Regions from separate parts of the Pseudocitrobacter corydidari genome, predicted to be linked through region 3. Evidence: predicted binding sites of a transcription regulator. Region 3 holds the regulator's gene; each other region holds the start of a gene.
What was found. Region 3 encodes PurR, which represses purine synthesis genes. Its sites were predicted from a motif close to CANGCAAACGTTTGCNTG; they were not measured.

Region 1 (5,496 bases), 1.4 Mb from region 3:
GATGAGCGGGAAAGAACGAGCAGGCCAGCGGCCCGCCCGTTAGAGAAGAGTAATCAGAACAGCATGCGTGCGCGAACCGTGCCCGGAATCGCTTTCATGCTTTGCAGCGCTTTCTGCGCCACGTCTTCTTCCGCTTCGATATCGATAACCACATAGCCCATCTGCGGCGTGGTTTGCAGGTACTGTGCGGCAATGTTGACGCCCTGCTCAGCGAAGATCTGGTTGATGGCGGTCAGTACGCCTGGACGGTTTTCGTGGATGTGCAGCAGGCGACGGCCGCCGTGAATCGGCAGCGAGACTTCCGGGAAGTTCACCGCAGAAAGGGTTGAGCCGTTATCGGAGTATTTCGCCAGTTTACCCGCCACTTCCAGGCCGATATTTTCCTGCGCTTCCTGAGTGGAACCACCGATGTGCGGCGTCAGGATCACGTTATCAAATTCGCACAGCGGCGAGGTGAACGGGTCGCTGTTGGTCGCCGGTTCGGTTGGGAAGACGTCGATCGCAGCCCCCGCCAGGTGTTTACGCGCCAGCGCATCGCACAGCGCCGGGATGTCCACAACGGTGCCGCGAGAGGCGTTAATCAGCAGTGAACCCGGCTTCATCAGCGCCAGTTCTTCCACGCCCATCATGTTTTTGGTGGAGGCGTTTTCCGGCACGTGCAGACTCACCACGTCGCTCATATTCAACAGATCGGAAAGATGCTGTACCTGCGTCGCGTTGCCCAACGGCAGTTTGTTTTCGATGTCGTAGAAGAAGACGTGCATCCCCAGCGATTCCGCCAGAATGCCCAGCTGTGTGCCGATATGACCGTAGCCGATAATGCCCAGCTTTTTACCGCGCGCTTCAAAAGAGCCCACGGCCAGTTTGTTCCACACGCCGCGGTGTGCTTTGGCGTTCGCTTCCGGCACGCCGCGCAGCAGCAGCAGCAGTTCGCCAATCACCAACTCGGCCACGGAACGGGTGTTCGAGAACGGTGCGTTAAAGACCGGTACGCCGCGTTTCGCCGCCGCTTTCAGGTCAACCTGGTTGGTACCGATGCAGAAGCATCCTACCGCCACCAGTTTTTCCGCCGCCGCAAAGATTTCTTCGGTCAGATGCGTACGGGAGCGCAGGCCAATGAAATGGGCATCACGGATCGACTCTTTCAGTTGCTCGCTGTCCAGCGCGCCTTTGTGAAACTCAATGTTGGTGTAACCTGCTGCACGAAGGCTGTCCAGTGCCTTCTGATGTACGCCTTCAACCAGCAGAAACTTAATCTTCTCTTTTTCCAGTGATACCTTAGCCATTTCCCCGCCCTGTCTCTGTTTTACTGATGTTGTGATGAACGAAAGTTCACCTAAGCAACATATCAAAAAAAACTATCGCGGCAATCTAAACGTTTGCGTGTGCGTCATGCGGAAATTTCACGCAGGGCAGAATGTCAGCATAAAATGCTACACATAAGAAATTAGATGGGATGTTAATGAAGTGGTTTTATAAAATGTGACACAAGTCACCAAAATCAGGTAGGTAAAAAATTTTGGGGGAATTTAGCTTCCCCCAGTCAGATCATTTCACGATGGTTTTCACACCATCAGCCGTACCAATGAGTGCCACATCAGCACCACGGTTGGCGAATAATCCAACGGTCACGACGCCGGGAATAGCGTTGATGGCGTTCTCCAGTGCGACAGCATCAAGAATTTCCAGACCATGAACGTCCAGAATCACGTTGCCGTTGTCGGTTACGACGCCCTGACGGTATTCCGGACGACCGCCCAGCTTCACCAGTTGGCGTGCCACGCAGCTGCGCGCCATCGGGATAACTTCAACCGGCAGCGGGAAATTGCCAAGAATATCAACCTGTTTAGAGGCATCGGCGATGCAGATAAATTTGTCAGCCACCGAGGCAATAATCTTCTCGCGCGTCAACGCCGCACCGCCGCCTTTGATCATCTGCATGTGGCCGTTGATTTCATCTGCACCGTCAACGTAGATACCCAGACGGTCAACTTCGTTAAGGTCAAAAACGGTGATCCCCAGGCTTTTCAGTTTCTCGGTAGAAGCATCCGAGCTGGATACCGCGCCTTCAATCTGCCCTTTCATGGTACCCAGCGCATCGATAAAGTGCGCGGCGGTAGAGCCCGTGCCCACACCGACGATGGTGCCCGGTTGTACATATTGAAGCGCCGCCCAGCCTACTGCTTTTTTCAGTTCATCCTGCGTCATGATTATTGCCCGTGCTGTAATGATATTTGCCGCATTATAGAACATATGCGCGGGTTGTCGCATTGCGCCAGACACCAATTTCGTCTGTATCTGCCTGCAATTTATGTCATAGTGCGAGATAACGATTTTAGAGGAGCCCCTCAACGCAATGAAACGTCCTGACTACAGAACATTACAGGCGCTGGATGCGGTTATCCGGGAACGCGGCTTTGAGCGCGCAGCGCAAAAGCTTTGCATCACCCAGTCAGCCGTGTCGCAGAGAATTAAACAACTGGAAAATATGTTCGGGCAACCGTTGCTGGTGCGAACCGTTCCGCCACGCCCGACAGAACAAGGGCAAAAGCTGCTAGCGCTGCTGCGTCAGGTTGAGCTGCTGGAAGACGAGTGGCTGGGCGATGAGCAAACAGGTTCCACGCCGCTGCTACTGTCGCTGGCGGTCAACGCCGACAGTCTGGCGACCTGGCTACTGCCTGCGCTTGCCGATGTGCTGGTTAACTCGCCTATTCGCCTGAACTTGCAGGTAGAGGATGAAACGCGCACACAAGAACGCTTGCGTCGCGGTGAAGTGGTTGGCGCGGTGAGTATCCAACCGCAGGCGCTACCAAGCTGCCTGGTCGATCAGTTAGGCGCGCTGGACTATCTGTTTGTGGGTTCAAAAGCGTTTGCCGAGCGCTATTTCCCGAATGGCGTAACGCGTTCAGCGCTGCTCAAAGCACCTGCCGTGGCGTTCGACCATCTCGACGATATGCATCAGGCCTTCCTGCAACAAAACTTTGATTTGCCGCCGGGCAGCGTGCCGTGTCATATCGTGAATTCTTCAGAAGCGTTTGTGCAACTGGCGCGTCAGGGAACGACCTGCTGCATGATCCCGCATTTGCAGATTGAGAAAGAATTGGCTTCGGGTGAGCTGATTGACCTGACACCAGGTCTGTTCCAGCGTCGGATGCTGTACTGGCACCGCTTCGCGCCGGAAAGCCGCATGATGCGCAATGTGACGGATGCGCTGCTGGCCTACGGGCGTCGGGTATTGAGACAGGATTGAAGGTAAACGCCGGATGACGCTGCGCTTATCCGGCCTACCTGTAATAATGCGTAGGGTGGATAAGTGCAACGCCATCCGACATATCAACGATTATTGCGCTTTCGCAGGTGCCGCTGGCTGAGGCTGCGCCTGAGTCGGTTGCAGCTCAAACACCACGTCTACCTGGTCGCCAAACTGAATGGTCGGCTGTTCGTAAGTTTCTTCCGCTGATACCGGTGCGGCATCCGCTTTCATCATGCGAACCATCGGGCTCGGCTGATAGTTTGACACGTGATAACGCACGCTATACACCGGCCCCAGCTTGCTGTTAAAGCCTGCTGCCAGTTCTTTGGCCTGATGAATCGCATCATCAATCGCCGCTTTACGCGCTTTATCTTTGTAGGCATCCGGCTGAGCCACGCCCAGCGACACAGAACGAATTTCATTCAGGCCAGCTTTCAACGCGCCGTCCAGCAGCGAATTAAGCTTATCCAGCTGACGCAGGGTCACCTCAACGGTACGCACCGCGCGATAGCCTTTCAGAATGCTTTTGCCGTTCTGATAGTCATAATCAGGCTGAGTACGCAGATTGGCCGAGCTGATATCTTTCTTCGCTACGCCGTTTTGCTCAAGGAAGGAGAGGTACTGCGCCACACGCTGATCCGCCTGCTTCTTCGCCGTCGCCGCATCTTTCGCAGCAATATTCACTTCAATTGCCAGGGTGGCAATATCCGGGGTCGCATCTACGCTGGCCGTACCGGAGGTGACAATATGCGGGCCGTTAGGTAATTCATTCGCCTGTACCGACATCGCGCTCAAACCCATTAATGCTGTCAGCGCCATCACTTTAAACTTCACTGTCGTCTCTCCATGTTACGTTATCACCCGAAAATACAGGTACTCGCATCCAAGCTTAGCGCTTCAGATGCGAAAGTCCATCGGACAACGCTTAGTTGAACAAGGCGTGAACATGCCCGATGCCCTCTTTCGCCAGTTGGAAAGCGATAAACCACATTACGACACCAACCAGGGTGTTAATGATGCGCTGCGCTTTCGCGGTGCGCAGACGCGGCGCCAGCCAGGCGGCCAGCAGTGCCAGGCCGAAGAACCACAGGAACGAGGCGCTGACGGTGCCGAGAGCAAACCAGCGCTTAGGTTCCACATCAAGCTGTCCGCCAAGGCTGCCCAGCACCACAAACGTATCGAGATAAACATGCGGATTCAGCCAGGTCACCGCCAGCATGGTGGCGACAATTTTCCAGCGGCCCTGCTTGAGCACTTCGGCGCTGGCAAGCTCCAGATTACTGCTCATCGCCGTTTTCAATGCGCCATAGCCATACCACAGCAGGAACGCCACCCCACCCCAGGTCACTAACGCCAGCAGCCACGGCGACTGCATCAGCAATGCGCTGCCGCCAAATATGCCAGCGCAAATGAGCAGCAGATCGCTAACGGCGCAAAGCAGCGCAATCATGATGTGGTACTGACGACGTATGCCCTGGTTCATCACAAAAGCGTTCTGTGGCCCGAGGGGAAGGATCATGGCAGCGCCAAGTGCAAGGCCTTGAAAATAGTAAGATATCACGAGATTTTATCCTGAGCAGTGTCTGTTTACGGCAGACTATAGCGCGGGATAATCATTAGCGGAAATTGATAATTTTAATCGCTTATAAGACAGGCTAATAATGGCGGAGCAACGCTCCGCCATCGGCAGGGAACGTTATTCAGCGTCTTCTTTCACGCGTTTGAAATTAACGTCCATCTGCGGATACGGGAAGCTAATACCGGCGGCATCAAACTCACGTTTAACGCGTTCCAGCACATCCCAGTACACGTTTTGCAGGTCGCCGCTGTTACTCCAGACGCGCACCACAAAGTTAATTGACGATGCGCCCAGCTCATTCAGACGCACGGTCATTTCGCGATCTTTCAAAATACGCTCGTCGGACTGGATGATATTGGTGAGAATGGATTTCACCTGATCGATATCGGAATCATACGCCACGCCAATGATAAATTCGTTGCGGCGCACCGGCTCACGGGAGAAGTTAATGATATTACCGGCAATAATTTTTCCGTTCGGGATCACCACAATTTTACCGTCGACGGTGCGCATGGTGGTGGAGAAAATCTGCACATTCAGCACGGTACCGGCTACGCCGCCCAGGTCAACATACTCGCCCGCACGGAACGGACGGAACATCACCAGCAGCACGCCCGCCGCCAGGTTGGAGAGGGAGCCTTGCAACGCCAGACCAACGGCTAAG
Region 2 (5,496 bases), 2.4 Mb from region 3:
TACGCTACATGCCGAATGGTGGCGCAGTTGCCAACATTACGCTGGCTACTTCCGAATCCTGGCGTGATAAAGCGACCGGTGAAATGAAAGAGCAGACTGAATGGCACCGTGTTGTGCTGTTCGGCAAACTCGCGGAAGTTGCGGGTGAATACCTGCGTAAAGGCTCTCAGGTTTATATTGAAGGCCAGCTGCGTACCCGTAAATGGACCGATCAGTCCGGCGTTGAAAAATACACCACCGAAGTGGTTGTGAACGTTGGCGGCACCATGCAGATGCTGGGTGGCCGTCAGGGCGGTGGCGCACCGGCAGGTGGTCAGGGTCAGCAGCAGGGCGGTTGGGGCCAGCCTCAGCAGCCGCAGGGCGGCAACCAGTTCAGCGGCGGCGCGCAGTCTCGTCCGCAGCAGCAACAGTCCGCACCGGCACCGTCTAACGAACCGCCGATGGACTTCGACGACGATATCCCGTTCTGATTTTCAGACATAAAAAAACCTGCGAAAGCAGGTTTTTTTATGGATAAGATTTTTATCAGGTCAACACCATCGGCCATTCTGGCGGTGTCTGGCTCATCACTTCCACCATCACCTCTTTGATGTTATTGCAGATAGTCGCAATATCCACCATCGTAATTCCCAGCAACCCCGTTGCGAACCAGCAGGCCGACGCCACACCCAGCGCGCTACAAATCACCGCGAGGCCCGCGTAATCAGCTTTGCGTAAGCGAATTTTCAGAGTACTGGCAAGGAACATCAGAATGGCGCTGAAAAGCGGCCAGCGTAACAGTACGACACCTGTAGAGATGGAAACCATGAGACCTTATCCTCAGAGATAAACGGTATGCCCTGACAGCGCGGCGTTCTCACGAAGGTGTAGTCCACTCTGGCTATCGACAGGCAATCACAAATGATATGAAACGCTGTTTTTGTTTCACTCTATACTGTGAACTATATCACAATTGCTGTTTTATTCACCAGAGGTAAACGCAGCAAAATGCGCCATTTATCGCTGACAATAGTTACATAAGGAAAGGGCTCTGTTTTACCTGCACGCCGGATAAGCGCAAGCGTCATCCGGCGCGATGCTTATGCTGACAGGCGATGGCGATAGTCGCTCGGCGTGCGGTCGAATTCGCGGCGGAATACGCGCGAGAAGGTCTGCTGGGAAACATAACCCAGGTCCATCGCAATATCGAAAATCGGGCGCTGGGTATTTCGCAGCTCTTGTGCGGCCAATAACAGACGGCGCTGGCGAATGTAGTCGCCCAGCGTTTGATGCATCTCGGTGCGGAACATCCGTTGCAGATACCATTTTGAGTATCCGGATTTTTTCGCCACGACATCAATGTTAAGTGGTTGATCGATATGTTCATCTATCCATTCGATAAGCGTTTGAATAATTTCCCGATGGGACATAAGGCTCTCCCCGTTGTCTATTTTTGCTTCAACTTTTGTCTTGCTGGCGAGTATAATTCCTCAAGTTAACTTGAGGTAAAGCAGAAAATGGAAAAAAAACCAACGCGCATTAAAACGCTGCTCACGCCGGGTGAAGTCGCCCGACGTACCGGGGTTGCCGTCTCCGCTTTGCACTTCTATGAGAGCAAAGGGCTCATCCGCAGCCAGCGTAACGCGGGCAATCAGCGGCGATACAAACGTGACGTGCTGCGCTATGTAGCAATCATTAAAATCGCGCAGCGGCTGGGCATCCCGCTCGCCACGATCGGCGAGTCGCTGGGCGTGGTGCCGGAAGGGCATACGCTGGGGCAAAAAGACTGGAAACGCCTGACCACCCAGTGGCGTCAGGAGCTGGATAAACGCATTCACTCGATGGAAGCGCTGCGCGATCAGCTTGATGGCTGCATTGGCTGCGGCTGTATGTCGCTGCGGGACTGCCCGCTGCGTAACCCTGGCGACAAACTGGGGGAAGAAGGAACGGGCGCGCGCCTGCTGGAAGACGAATAAAAAACGAAAGCGCCACAACTGGGCGCTTTCGTATGTTCCGGTCTTTGTCTTTCGCTCTATCCCACTGGTTCATGGGAGGGTTTCCCCCGACATCAGCATCCCTCGGTCGAGCTACGGGTTGGAGGTTCCGGTTTGTGCTGACACTTTAAGTCTACCTCTACTCCCCCTGTTCGCCAGTCGGATTAACGCTTTTTTCGCCGCAATTTTTACGGGGATTGCCGTCTGTTCCTATAGTTAATTTGAACAAACCTGCGGAGAAAACCATGTTAACCGTCCACCATCTGAATCAATCCCGCTCGCAGCGCGTACTCTGGGCGCTGGAAGAATTAAATCTGCCTTACCAGATTGTCCGCTATCAGCGCGGGGCCAATATGCTGGCACCTGAATCTTTGAAAAAAATTCATCCGCTGGGTAAATCGCCGATTGTCGAGAATGATGGCCACGTTATCGCTGAATCCGGGGCGATCCTCGAATATCTTCAGGAAATCGGCGATCCCGAAAGCCGCTTTAAACCGCAGGACATTGACGGCAAATTGCAGTATCGCTTCTGGCTGCACTATGCCGAAGGCTCGTTGATGTCGCTCATGATGATCAAGCTGGTTTTGCAGATGCTGGGCAAATCCCCGGTGCCGTTGGGGTTGCGCACGGTGGGGAAAGTGCTGGGAACGGGCGTCCAGAAAGCCTGGCTGAATAAGCAGATTGCCACACATGCCGGGTTTATCGAGTCGCATCTTGCGAAAACACCGTGGTTTGCGGGGGAAACGCTGAGCATGGCGGATATTCAGATGAGTTTTCCACTGTTTGCGCTGCTTTCTCGCGGCGGGATACCGTCTCTGCCCAATATTGCCGCATGGAAGGCGCGTGTGGAAGCGCGTCCGGCCTGGCAACAGGCGATTGAAAAGGGCGGTCCTTTTTCGCTGCCAGGCGAGTAGCGCCAAATTTGCAACGAAAATGTTGTTGGATTGCGCATGAACGATAACGTTTGCGCATAGGTTGGTGATTTCTTCATCGTCATAAGCGAAATTTAGCGAAATGACGTAAACATCAGTTGAAAATGGTGCCATAAAAACCAGATAATCGTTTGCCTTCAAATTCTGACGCCTTCTGCTGGCATTTTTGACGTTTTATGCTTAGTCAATTTGCCGGTGTCGTCCAGAAAATACCCATTCTGCATGTGCAGCGTGGAAGGTAACGCTCAACCGTTTTGTATGCGCGGAGTTAAACGTTTGCTTTTTTGCGGCTCCCCTTTGCCGCGAGCTTTAAGCACAAGGAGATGACGTTTAGCTGGCAGTGGATTGTCCACCACGCATACAGCGAATGATAAAAATTTTCAGGGGATGTTTTCTATGTCTACGCCTTCAGCGCGTACCGGCGGTTCACTCGACGCCTGGTTTAAAATTTCTGCTCGTGGTAGCTCCGTTCGTCAGGAGATTGTCGCCGGTCTTACCACCTTCCTGGCGATGGTCTATTCCGTCATCGTTGTGCCGGGGATGCTCGGCAAAGCGGGCTTCCCGCCTGCTGCGGTCTTCGTGGCCACCTGCCTGGTGGCGGGCGTCGGCTCCATCGTGATGGGCCTGTGGGCGAATCTGCCGCTGGCTATTGGCTGTGCTATCTCGCTGACCGCGTTCACCGCGTTCAGTCTGGTGCTGGGCCAGCACATCAGTATTCCGGTCGCGCTCGGCGCGGTCTTTCTGATGGGGGTTCTGTTCACCATTATTTCTGCGACCGGCATCCGTAGCTGGATCTTGCGCAATTTGCCGCAGGGCATCGCTCACGGCACCGGTATCGGTATCGGCCTGTTCCTGCTGCTGATTGCGGCGAACGGCGTCGGCCTGGTGATCAAGAACCCGCTGGATGGCTTGCCGGTTGCGCTGGGGCATTTTGCCAGCTTCCCGGTGATTATGTCGCTGATCGGTCTGGCGATGATCATCGGCCTCGAAAAACTGAAAGTGCCGGGCGGCATTCTGCTGACCATCATCGGTGTGTCGATTGTCGGCCTGATTTTTGACCCGAATGTGCACTTCTCTGGTTTCTTCGCTATGCCTTCTCTGAGCGATGACAACGGTAACTCTCTGATTGGCAGCCTGGATATTATGGGCGCGCTGAATCCGATCGTGCTGCCAAGCGTGTTGGCGCTGGTGATGACGGCGGTGTTCGATGCCACCGGCACCATTCGTGCCGTAGCCGGTCAGGCTAACCTGCTGGATAAAGACGGGCAGATCATCAACGGCGGCAAAGCGCTGACCACTGACTCCCTGAGCAGCGTGTTCTCCGCGTTTGTTGGCGCAGCGCCAGCGGCAGTGTATATCGAATCTGCGGCCGGTACGGCGGCGGGCGGCAAAACGGGCTTAACGGCGATCACCGTCGGCGTACTGTTCCTGTTGATCCTGTTCCTCTCTCCGCTCTCTTATCTGGTTCCGGCCTATGCCACCGCTCCGGCGCTGATGTACGTTGGCCTGCTGATGCTGAGCAACGTGGCGCGCATCGATTTCAACGACTTTGTTGATGCGATGTCTGGCCTGATTACCGCCGTTTTCATCGTACTGACCTGTAACATCGTGACCGGCATTATGATTGGTTTCGCGACGCTGGTGGTTGGCCGCGTGGTATCGGGTGAATGGCGTAAGCTGAACATTGGCACCATCGTGATTGCGGTGGCGCTGGTGGCGTTTTATGCGGGCGGCTGGGCAATTTAAATCGTGTTAATGCGGGCTTTATTGGCCTGATAAGCGCAGCGCCTTCAGGCTATTTACAGCGTGCTCCCTACAGTTCCTCTAAAGCGGCCTCACGGCCGCTTTTTTATCCCTGAATTACAGCAGTTCCCTTGCCGCCGCGATGATATCATCACGCGTCAACCCATACTCCTGCTCCAGAAATTCCTGTGTGCCTACCTGACCATAGCGTTCTTTCACGCCCACGCGACGCATCGGCACCGGGCAGGTTTCCACCAGGACTTCCGCCACTGCTGAACCCAGCCCGTTATGAATGCTGTGGTTTTCGCAGGTGACAATTCTCCCGGTTTTCTCGGCATAGTTCTTCACCAGCATGCGGTCAATTGGCTTGAGCGTAAACATATCGATAACGGCGGCGCTCACCCCTTCAGCAGAAAGCTTTTCTGCCGCTTCCAGCGCTTTCGCCACCATAATGCCGTTGGCAATTAACGTGATGTCATTACCGTCGCGCAGAACATTGCCTTTACCGATGGTGAATGTTGAACCCGCCTGATAAACCGTTGGCGCCTGTTTGCGGATGGTACGTACCCAATAGAAACCCTCCAGCGTGGCGAGCTGGCGCAGAATATCTTTAAACATCACCGCGTCGGTGACTTCCAGAACCACGGAGTGCGCCAGCCCGCGCACGATGCCCATATCCTCAAACGACATATGCGTGCCGCCGTTGTGGCAAGCGGTGACGCCCGCGTCAGAGGCGATGACTTTGACGTTATTGCGCTGATAATCCAGCGACATAAACAACTGGTCGAAACAGCGACGGCTGGCGAACGCGGTAAACGTGTGGACGAACGGCTTTCGCCCGGTGAGCG
Region 3 (5,496 bases):
CGGTGAAGTGACGCCAACGCGCTTCTGCGTGCATCTGATCCCGGAAACGCTGCAACGCACCACGCTTGGCGCGAAGCGTCTGGGCGATAAAATCAATATCGAAATTGACCCGCAGACGCAGGCGGTTGTTGATACGGTCGAACGCGTACTGGCGGCGAAAGAAGCCGCAGCCATCGCAGCCGCGCAGCCGGAAGCCTAAAAAAAATCCCCCGGTGTATGCCGGGGGAGATTAACTAGCGTGCGACGCGTAAACCGTGCTCCACGCCACGCGAGAACACCACCTGCCAGAGTTGAATGTCACGTGCGCGAAATGCCCCCGCGCAGGCGTTCAGATAATACGTGAACATCCGTTTGAAACGTTCCGAATAGTTGTCCGCGATTTCCGGCCAGCTTTCCAGAAAACGCTCATGCCAGGCCATCAGCGTGGTGTCGTAATCTGCGCCAAAGTTGTGCCAGTCTTCCATCACAAAGTGCGGCTCGCTGGCATCCGCAATGTGGCGCACGGAGGGGAGGCAGCCGTTCGGGAAGATGTATTTGTTGATCCACGGATCGACGTTAAGGTCTGTTCGCTTTGAACCGATAGTGTGCAGCAGGAATAAACCGTCAGGTTTCAGGTTCCTGTCGACCACTGAGAAATAGGTGGCGTAGTTTTTCGGCCCAACGTGTTCAAACATGCCGACGGAAACGATGCGGTCAAACTTATCGTGCAGGTCGCGGTAGTCCTGAAGCAGAATCGTGACGTCCAGCCCTTCACAGCGCTGTTGCGCCATTTTCTGCTGTTCAGCGGAAATGGTCACGCCGACCACGCTCACGCCATAGTGCTCGGCCATAAACTGCGCCAGACCACCCCAGCCGCAGCCGATGTCCAGCACGCGCATGCCGGGCTCAAGTTTCAGTTTCTGACAAATCAGATTGAGCTTCGCCTGCTGGGCCTCTTCCAGAGTCTGGGCGTCTTTCCAGTACCCGCAAGAGTACTGCATAAAGGGATCCAGCATGCGGCTGAAGAGATCGTTGCCAAGATCGTAATGCTCTTTACCCACCATCCAGGCACGTTTTTTACTTTGCAGATTAAACAGACGGGCCGCCGCGATGCGCAGCGTATCTTTCAGGTGGCGGGGCAGTTGATTTTCCAGCCCGGCTCGCAGGACTTTCTGGAAGAAAATATCCAGACGCTCGCATTCCCACCAGCCGTCCATATAGCTTTCGCCTAACCCCAGAGAACCTTCCTGCAATACACGTTTAAAAAATTGGGGATTTTTGATCTGCAAGTCTGAGGGGGCGTTACCGTTAATTTCGATGCCTGCCCGGCTTAACAATTCGTTGGTGATGCGGTACCAGTCATCATTCGGTACCCTAACTTCTTCTATACACGATGAGCTCATAGCTTCTCCATCCCGACCCGGTGATCAGAACCTTAAAACAGCGTAGACGCTTTTTAGAGTTTGTGAGAAATCTCACGGAACTTCCGTGAGCCTGCTATCCGACGTAGCACAGAGGAAGGGAGATAACCCTTGCCGAAAAGACCATCCCTGGGGAACCGGGAGGCGTCCTGCTCCCGTTAACAAGTAATAACTATCGTAATTATGTGATACCGATTCAGTATAGGACGCAAAATCTACTGATTCAATCAAAAATCTTAGCAAACTAACTACGAGTTAATAACATTGATATTCATGATGTTAGGCGCGAGAAGTTTCTTCCGCTGAATTCTCTGCTGCGCCAGCCTGCATCTTATAGCCTATTCCGGCGAGAACGACGGTGGCGACCATTACGCTGGTGGTGGCCAGCAGCGGGGCGGCAATCAGTGAAGAAACCACCAGGCTTGCGAGGAAGCAAAGACCTAATTGCAGCGTATTCTGTAATGCTGCCGCGCGGCCTGTTGCCTGAGGGAACGGACGCAGCGCGCGCGCCACGACGATCGGGTAAATCGCGCCGTTAGCCATTGCCATCACGCAGAATGGAATCAGCAGCGCGGTGAGCGACACATGTGCGGTGAGGCCGACGCCCCAGGTGGCCAGGACGCTGACGGCGTAAATCAACAGCAGCCATGGCAGCAGTTTTGCACCATCCCATTTTTGCAGCGCCGCGCGGCAGCCGTAACCACCCACGAGGAAGGCAATGGTTTGTGGCACATAGCTCAGACCAATCACAGTTGGGCTGTAGCCCATCGCATTAAGAATAAACGGCGAGCCGGTCAGCCAGGCGAAGAAGCTGGCGGAGCAGGCGGCGTAGATGAGTACGTTGCCGCGATAGTCCTGGCTGCGTAACAGCTTCATAAAGGTCAGTTTATCGCCAGTGACGGCAACCTTTTTGTGCGCGGGTTTCAGGCGCAGCGCCGGGATCATCAAAATCAGCGTGATGGCAAAGAGGGTGGCAAAGATGGCCTGCCATTCAAAATGATGCAGGATCCAGCTTCCCAGCAGCGGGGCCAGCGCCGGAGAAAGCCCGACAAGCGGCATAATCGTCGCAAAAATACGGTTAGTGCGCTGGGCCGGGTAGTAATCGGTCACCATCGCCTGCCAGGTTACCGCGGCTGCACAGACGCCGACCGCCTGCACAAAGCGCAGGATCAGCAGGGTGGTGGCATCGCGAACCCACAGCATTCCCAGACAACCAAGGGCAAAAATCGTCAGGCCAATCAGCAAAACAGGCTTGCGGCCATAGCGGTCTGAGAGAGGTCCCCACAGCAGCTGCGCCACGGCAAACCCGGCGAGAAACAAACTCAGGCTTGCGCTTACGGCAGCCGCTGGCGTTTGCAGATCGCTTTGAATCGCGGCGAAGGCCGGAAGATACATATCGGTGGCGAGAAAACCTAACACACTCAGGCCCGCCAGCCAGACTAAAAATCCTTTCCCAGGTTGCATAAAAACGCCTTTTCTTGTTTTGGAGGAGGCTGAGAGTGTAGAGAGTGAAATCTGGCTTGTGAAACGCTAATATTTGCGTATTGGTTTCAAAAATTTTGTGAGCAGAAAATGTGGTCTGAATATTCACTGGAAGTTGTGGATGCCGTCGCGCGTAACGGAAGCTTTAGCGGCGCGGCAAATGAGCTGCACCGGGTGCCTTCTGCAATCAGCTATACGGTGCGACAACTGGAAGAGTGGCTGGCGGTTCCGCTGTTCGAACGGCGCCACCGGGATGTGGAATTAACCCCTGCCGGGGCGTGGTTTTTAAAGGAGGGGCGGTCTGTTATCAAAAAAATGCAGATCACCCGTCAGCAGTGTCAGCAAATTGCCAATGGCTGGAGAGGGCAGTTGGCTATCGCGGTGGACAATATTGTAAAACCAGAGCGCACCCGACAAATGATTGTCGATTTTTATCGCCACTTCAGTGACGTAGAGCTGCTGGCGTATCAGGAGGTATTTAACGGCGTGTGGGATGCCCTGGCCGATGGGCGAGTGGAGTTAGCGATTGGCGCGACGCGCGCCATCCCTGTTGGGGGGCGATATGCGTTCCGCGACATGGGTATGCTGAGCTGGCAGTGCGTGGTGGCCAGCACGCATCCGCTAGCACAGATGACAGGGCCGCTGAGTGATGACGTGTTGCGCAACTGGCCGTCGCTGGTGCGCGAAGATACGTCACGGTCGTTACCGAAACGTACCACCTGGTTGCTGGATAATCAGAAAAGGGTCGTGGTGCCCGACTGGGAATCGTCAGAAACCTGCTTATCCGCAGGATTATGCGTTGGCATGGTGCCAGAGCATTTTGCGCGACCGAAGATAGATAAAGGCGAATGGGTTGCCCTGGAGCTGGAAAACCCGTTTCCCGATGCGGCCTGTTGCCTGACCTGGCAGCAAAACGACAGTTCACCGGCGCTAAGCTGGTTATTAGAGTATCTGGGAGACAGTGAAACGCTGAACAGCGAATGGCTGCGAACGCCCGAATTGAGCGTTCGCTGTGGCGATTAACGGCGATAGTCGCGGAACGGGCCGTCGGCCACGGAGCGGCGTTCAATCAGGCGCGGGTGCACCTCGATGGACTGCGACTCTTCGCGTTTGCTGACAATTCGGTCCATCAGCATATTGAAGGCGGTTTCTCCGAGGGAATCCTTCGGCTGGTGGATAGTGGTCAGCGCCGGGGTGAAGAAACGTGAGTTGCGCACGTTGTCATAACCAATCAGGGAGATATCCTGCGGCACGCGCAGTCCCATTTCGTCTGCGGCGCACAACGCACCCATCGCCATGATATCGCCACCGCAGAAGATAGCGGTAGGGCGCGGATTCTGGGACAGAATTTGCTGCATCGCACGATAGCCGGATTCCGGTTCGAAATCGCCCTGCACGATCCAGTTTTCCGGCACCTTGATCATCATCTCGTCCATGGCTTTCATAAAGCCAGCCAGACGACCTGCACCGGTGTTGCGCTCCAGCGGACCTGGGATCACGCCAATTTCGCGATGCCCACGTTCTACCAGATAGCGACCAGCCATGTAGCCGCCTTCGAAGGCGTTATCGATAACCGAGTCGGTAAAGTCAGCTTTCGCTTCGCCCCAGTCCATAACCACCATCGGAATATGGCGGTACTCTTCCAGCATTTGCAGCAGCGGTTCCGGGTATTCGGAACACATCACCAGCAGGCCGTCCACGCGTTTCTGCGCCATCATGGAGAGATACGCGCGCTGTTTTTCAAGGTTGTTCCACGCATTACCGAGGATCAGGGTATAGCCTTTCTGGAAGCAGTTCTTCTCAACGGCTTCAATAATTTCTGCAAAGTAGGCAGCTTCACTGCTGGTCGCCAACAAACCAATGGACTTGGTGTGATTGACCTTCAGGCTACGGGCCACGGCGCTGGGAGAGTAGTGCAATTCTTTGATTGCCGCCCATACCGCTTCACGCGTCTCTTCGGCGACAAAACGCGTCTTGTTAATCACATGTGATACAGTTGTAGTGGAAACGTTTGCGCGCTTCGCTACATCTTTAATAGTTGCCATTCCATCTCACTCCAGACCCGGGCCTGCCCCTGATCGATTCAATACGAAAACGTTTGCCTTCACTCACCCTGGCGCAATGTTATGAATTGCGGTTCGCCGGGAAAACGACACAGGACGACAGGAGGGGGTCAATGGCCGATACACTTTTTAATAAGCGTCGAATTTTGTCTTATCTTTGCCAAAAGTGGAAGCGCAAAATCGGTTATTGCGTGAAATCCGGGAAGATTTTTGCGAATAAGTGTGCAAAAATGACATAGCTCACTTTTGGTGTGGGGATAATAAGGAGAAAAATTGATGAGTACCGAACTGAAGATGTCAATTACCACAACGGTTATTACGCTGGCGCTGATCGTCGCGGCCGCGCTGACCGCCGTCCTGCATTAACCCATCCTAAAGGGAGAGACGGCTCTCCCTCTCTTCGATTGTTATCAATTCAGCAAAAATATTTTGCTAATTTGTTCACTTCTGTTTTTTTGTGATTGATGTCATGCTTTTGCAATCTGTTGTCACGCCGCTCTGCGTTTGCGGCAAACCGGAGTCAAAGCATGAAAGTGAATTATCCCTTACTG
Region 4 (5,496 bases), 860 kb from region 3:
CGAGCATTAATGCAATAACAGGGGGCAAGGGATGTTGCTTAATAAAAAGAATGGTCGTCGATTGTCGGTCGTGAGTATGTGTCTGGCAATGACGTTTGCTCCACTGTTTAACGCGCTGGCCGATGAGCCAGAAGTCGTGCCTTCAGACAGTTCCGCCACGGTTGCGGAAACGGCGCCTGCGCTGGCGGTACCGGGAAGCCAGGCCTCCGCGATGGCGAATCTGTTGGGAACGCAGCCGCTCCCGGAGGGCGCTGCGGCCAAGAGCCGTGCCGATATTCAGTCATGGCTGCCGGCAGGCTATACGCCGGTTTATCTGAATCCGCTGGTCACGCTTTATGCCGCTCACGATATGAAACCGATGTGGGAAAATCGTGATGCCGTACGCGCGTTCCAGCAGCAACTGGCCGAAGTCGCTATCGCCGGTTTTCAACCGCAGTTTACCAAATGGGTTGAGCTGTTAACCGACCCGAACGTCAGCGGGATGGCGCGTGATGTTGTGCTCTCTGATGCGTTGATGGGCTATCTGCACTTTATCAGCGGTATTCCGGTTCAGGGCAATCGCTGGCTCTACAGCGCGAAACCGTACACCCTGGCGACGCCGCCGCTGTCGGTCATTAACCAGTGGCAACTGGCGCTCTCTGAGGGCACGCTACCGCAGTTTATCGCCGGGCTGGCCCCGCAGCATCCGCAGTATGAAACCATGCACCAGACGCTGCTGTCGCTGCTCTCCGATACCAAACCCTGGCCAACACTGAAGGCTGGTGCGTCGCTGCGTCCGGGGCAATGGAGTAGCGATGTGCCTGCCTTACGTGAAATTTTACAGCGCCACGGCATGCTCGACGGCGGCCCGAAGATTGTGCTGCCGGGTGATGAGCCCGCAGTCAGTCCATCAGCGCAAACCAGGAAAACAGTGAAGTCTGGCCCCCAGGCGTATGACCGTACATTGTCCGATGCCGTCAAACGCTTCCAGACTTCTCAGGGCCTGGGCAGTGACGGCGTCATTGGTGGTGCGACGCGCGACGCGCTCAATCTCTCCAACGCCGAACGTGCGGGTGTGGTGGCGCTGAATATTCAGCGTTTGCGTCTACTTCCTGGCAAACTTTCCACGGGCATTATGGTGAATATTCCGGCGTATTCGCTGGTCTATTATCAGGATGGCAATCAGGTGCTGGCGTCCCGCGTCATCGTGGGCCGCCCGGATCGCAAAACGCCGATGATGAGCAGCGCGCTGAATAACGTGGTGGTCAATCCGCCGTGGAACGTGCCGCCAACGCTCGCACGCAACGATATTCTGCCGAAACTGCGCAATGACCCTGGCTATCTTGAGCGTCATAACTACACGATGATGCGCGGCTGGAGCAGCAGCGAAACCATTGACCCCTGGCGCGTAGACTGGTCAACGATTACGCCGTCGAACCTGCCGTTCCGCTTCCAGCAGGCTCCGGGGCCGCGCAACTCGCTCGGGCGGTATAAGTTTAATATGCCGAGTTCGGACGCCATCTATTTGCACGATACGCCGAACCATAATTTATTCCAGAAAGATGCCCGCGCGTTAAGTTCTGGTTGTGTGCGTGTGAATAAAGCATCTGAACTTGCCGGTATGTTATTGGGTGATGCCGGATGGAATGACACGAGAATTTCCGATGCGCTGAAGCAGGGGAATACACGCTACGTCAATATTCGGCAGAATATCCCGGTGAATCTTTATTACCTCACCGCCTTTGTGGATGCTGATGGAAAGACACAATATCGCACAGATATTTACAATTATGATGTAACAGCGCGATCTGGCGCACAAATTCTGCCAAAAGCGGAACAATTAATCAGATAAATGAAGTAGTTCAGGTAATTTAGTGGTCCTATCTATGTCGCAACCTTCGCCCCGGAAAGCCCTGGTGGTGCGGGTTGCGCTGGGATGGTCGCCTTGACGCTGGCAGAAATGCCCGGTAAGGTGCCCTACGTGCGCCAGAAGTGCATAAATTTCGATCACATTTACTTGTAGACCTGATTATCATGGACAAATTTGACGCTAATCGCCGCAAACTGCTGGCGCTGGGTGGGGCTGCGCTGGGCGCTGCTGCCATCTTGCCGACGCCCGCACTTGCTACCCTCTCGACCCCACGTCCGCGGATCCTGACGCTGAACAATCTTCATACGGGTGAGTTGATAAAAGCCGAGTTTTTCGACGGCAGAGGCTATATTCAGGATGAATTAGCAAAACTCAATCATTTCTTCCGTGATTTTCGCGCGAATAAAATAACCTCTATCGACCCCTCATTATTCGACCAGCTTTATCGGTTGCAGGGCTTATTAGGCTCTAATCGTCCGGTACAGTTAATCTCTGGCTATCGTGCCATTGACACGAATAATGAATTACGTGCCCATAGCCGTGGTGTAGCGAAAAACAGCTACCACACGAAAGGACGGGCGATGGATTTCCATATTGAAGGTGTTTCGTTAAGCAATATTCGCAAAGCCGCGTTATCTATGCGCGCAGGTGGTGTAGGATACTACCCACGTAGCAACTTTGTGCATATTGATACCGGGCCGGTGCGGCACTGGTAACGAAACAGGAGCCTTATGAACTATCGTATTATTCCGGTCACCGCGTTCGCGCAGAACTGTTCATTGATTTGGTGCGAGCAAACGAAACTTGCTGCGCTGGTCGATCCAGGCGGCGACGCAGAGAAAATCAAAGAGCAGGTTGAGGCCGCTGGCGTTACCCTGGTTCAGATTTTACTCACTCACGGGCATCTTGATCACGTAGGCGCGGCGGCGGAGCTGGCAGCGCATTACGGCATTCCCGTGATTGGGCCGGAAAAAGAAGATGAGTTCTGGCTGCAGGGATTACCGCAGCAGAGCCGGATGTTTGGCCTCGAAGAGTGTCAGCCGCTGACGCCAGACCGTTGGCTGAATGAAGGTGAAACGGTGAGCGTGGGTAACGTGAAGTTGCAGGTGCTTCATTGTCCGGGCCACACGCCGGGCCACATCGTCTTTTTCGATGATGCCTCGCGCTTGCTGATTTCCGGCGATGTTATCTTTAAGGGCGGGGTGGGGCGCAGCGATTTTCCGCGCGGTGACCACGGTCAATTGATCGACGCGATTAAACGCAAGCTGTTGCCGTTGGGCGATGACGTGACGTTTATTCCAGGTCATGGGCCGCTGTCAACGCTCGGCTATGAGCGGCTGCACAACCCGTTCCTGCAGGATGAAATGCCTGTCTGGTAAGAGCAAAGAAGGCCGCGAAAGCGGCCTTTTTCATTTAGTCTGACCCGTCTTACAACACGGCGACAATGGCTTCGCACAGCGGTGCCATGTTGTCCGGCGTCATACCGGCGACGTTGATACGGCCAGACGCCACCGCATACACGCCAAACTCTTCACGCAGACGCAGCACCTGATCTTTGGTCAGGCCGCTGAACGAGAACATCCCGTTTTGTTTGGTGATAAAGGTGAAGTCGCGGTTCGCGCCTTTCTCCTGAAGTGTGTTCACGAACAGCAGACGCATGCGCTGAATGCGTTGACGCATGTCGGTCAGCTCCTGTTCCCAGATAGCGCGCAGAGCGTCATTGCTGAGAATGGTCGCGACAACGGACGCACCGTGAGCCGGCGGGTTCGAGTAGTTAGCACGAATCACTGACTTCATCTGGCTGAAGGCGCGATCCGCGTTGTCCGCATCGCGGGTGACCAGGGTGCAGGCACCAACACGTTCGTTATACAGACCGAAGTTTTTAGAGTAGGAGCTGGCAACAATCAGCTCATCATGCAGCGCGGCGAACGCGCGCAGACCTTCGGCATCTTCTTCCAGACCGCGGGCGAAGCCCTGGTAGGCGAAATCGAACAGCGGCAGCCAGCCTTTCTCCGCGGAGATCTTCGCCAGCTGTTGCCACTGCTCCAGCGTTGGATCGATACCGGTTGGGTTATGACAGCAGCCGTGGAACAGCACCACATCGCCGGCCTGTGCATTGTTCAGGCTGGCAACAAGGCCATCAAAATTGAGCGCATGATTCTGTGCGTCGTAGTAGTCATATTCGCAAACTTCGAGACCCGCAGCATTGAAAACGCCTTTATGGTTCGGCCAGCTTGGGTTGCTTACCCAAACGCGTTTTGCGCTGGTGTTTTTGGCGAGGAAATCTGCCGCGACGCGCAGTGCGCCAGTACCGCCAGGCGTTTGCGCCGTGCGGGCGCGTTTCGCGTTGACGATTTCACTTCCTTTACCGAACAGCAGCTCCTGCGTGCAACGACCAAACTCCGGGATACCATCAATACCGAGGTAATTTTTGGTCGTTTCATTTTCCAGCAGATAAAGCTCCGCTTTTTTAACGCTGGTCAGAACCGGGGTTTTACCGGTCTCATCTTTGTAAACTCCAATCCCGAGGTTGATTTTGCTCGGGCGGTCGTCGGCACGAAACAGATCGGCCAGGCCCAGAATTGGGTCGGCAGGGGCGGCTGTAATGTTCTCAAACATGACGGGGTTCCATTTATGAGTGACTTGGAGAAATCCGCTATCAGGTTAACGGCAGATTTACAAAATGCCAACCGTTTGCAATGAAAAGCGCGAGCCTTTTCAAAAGTCGCGATTTTTAACTGGCTGAAATATGAAAAACAGGGCCGAAGCCCTGTTTCCTGTGCATATAACAAAGTGGCGTACTGATTAGAACTGGTACACGATACCCACGGCGGCCTGGTCGTCGGTAGACAGGCCAGTGGCTGCGGTGTAGTCGTTTTCGTCCAGCAGGTTGAATTTATACGCTGCATAGACGTTCATGTTTTTGTTGAAGTAGTACCAGGTGCCCACTTCTACGTATTTTTGCAGGTCAGCAGTGCCGCCTTCGAAGCCAGGACGAGCGGCCAGGTTTTTACCTTTAGACTGTACGTAGCCAACGGAGGGACGCAGGCCGAAGTCGAACTGGTACTGAACCACTGCTTCAATGTTCTGGGTTTTGTTGGCAAAGCCAGTGTCTTCCGGGGTCATGTTGTAGGTCTGAGAGTACATGACTGCAGCATAGACGTTATTGGCATCATACTTAGCAGAGGTCGCCCACGCTTCAGCTTTGTCGCCGCTGGCGCTGAAGGCCTGGTTTTTCTGGTCGGTAGTACGGTTGGAGTTAGCATAGCCTGCGGAAATCGCGAAGCCTTCACCAAAGGCATAAGTCGCAGAGGTGCTGACGCCGTCACCATTCTGCTTCTGAATGTTACGATCTTCGTTTTTGCCCTGATACTGAACCGCGAAGCTCAAACCATCGACCAGGCCGAAGAAGTCAGAGTTACGGTAGGTTGCTACGCCGTTGGTACGCGCAGTCATAAAGTTATCGGTGTAGTTCCAGCCGTCGCCGCCCCATTCAACCAGCATATCGGTTGCGGATTCAACGTCGTAGATAGCGCCGTAGTTACGACCGTAGTCGAAAGAGCCGAATTCACCGGCTTTCAGGCCCGCGAAGGCCAGACGGGTTTTGGTGGTTTGGGAACCTTCAACGTTGGACGCATCCATGTTGT

Region 1: serA (phosphoglycerate dehydrogenase) is a predicted target of PurR. The motif match lies at 1,369-1,386, and genes of this name have one in related genera.
Region 2: G163CM_RS16255 (NCS2 family permease) is a predicted target of PurR. The motif match lies at 3,026-3,043, and genes of this name have one in related genera.
Region 4: G163CM_RS09350 (amino acid aminotransferase) is a predicted target of PurR. The motif match lies at 4,533-4,550, and genes of this name have one in related genera.

Annotation. Positions count from the first base shown of each region.
Region 1 covers NZ_CP087880.1:4,735,552-4,741,047, reverse strand. The annotation lists gene serA (phosphoglycerate dehydrogenase) at 54-1,286, opposite strand; gene rpiA (ribose-5-phosphate isomerase RpiA) at 1,549-2,208, opposite strand; gene argP (DNA-binding transcriptional regulator ArgP) at 2,357-3,250, shown strand; gene G163CM_RS22130 (oxidative stress defense protein) at 3,341-4,087, opposite strand; gene argO (arginine exporter ArgO) at 4,179-4,814, opposite strand; gene G163CM_RS22120 (small-conductance mechanosensitive channel MscS) at 4,950-5,496, opposite strand, start outside.
Region 2 covers NZ_CP087880.1:3,496,428-3,501,923, reverse strand. The annotation lists gene ssb1 (single-stranded DNA-binding protein SSB1) at 1-470, shown strand, start outside; gene G163CM_RS16275 (YjcB family protein) at 526-807, opposite strand; gene soxS (superoxide response transcriptional regulator SoxS) at 1,080-1,409, opposite strand; gene soxR (redox-sensitive transcriptional activator SoxR) at 1,497-1,955, shown strand; gene G163CM_RS16260 (glutathione S-transferase family protein) at 2,219-2,887, shown strand; gene G163CM_RS16255 (NCS2 family permease) at 3,302-4,651, shown strand; gene G163CM_RS16250 (transketolase family protein) at 4,766-5,496, opposite strand, start outside.
Region 3 covers NZ_CP087880.1:1,137,578-1,143,073, forward strand. The annotation lists gene G163CM_RS05280 (riboflavin synthase) at 1-199, shown strand, start outside; gene cfa (cyclopropane fatty acyl phospholipid synthase) at 234-1,382, opposite strand; gene punC (purine nucleoside transporter PunC) at 1,680-2,864, opposite strand; gene punR (DNA-binding transcriptional activator PunR) at 2,973-3,905, shown strand; gene purR (HTH-type transcriptional repressor PurR) at 3,902-4,927, opposite strand; gene cydH (cytochrome bd-I oxidase subunit CydH) at 5,222-5,311, shown strand; gene G163CM_RS05310 (MFS transporter) at 5,410-5,496, shown strand, end outside.
Region 4 covers NZ_CP087880.1:2,001,352-2,006,847, reverse strand. The annotation lists gene ldtD (L,D-transpeptidase) at 32-1,831, shown strand; gene mepK (peptidoglycan L,D-endopeptidase MepK) at 2,014-2,565, shown strand; gene G163CM_RS09355 (MBL fold metallo-hydrolase) at 2,581-3,228, shown strand; gene G163CM_RS09350 (amino acid aminotransferase) at 3,278-4,468, opposite strand; gene G163CM_RS09345 (porin) at 4,655-5,496, opposite strand, start outside.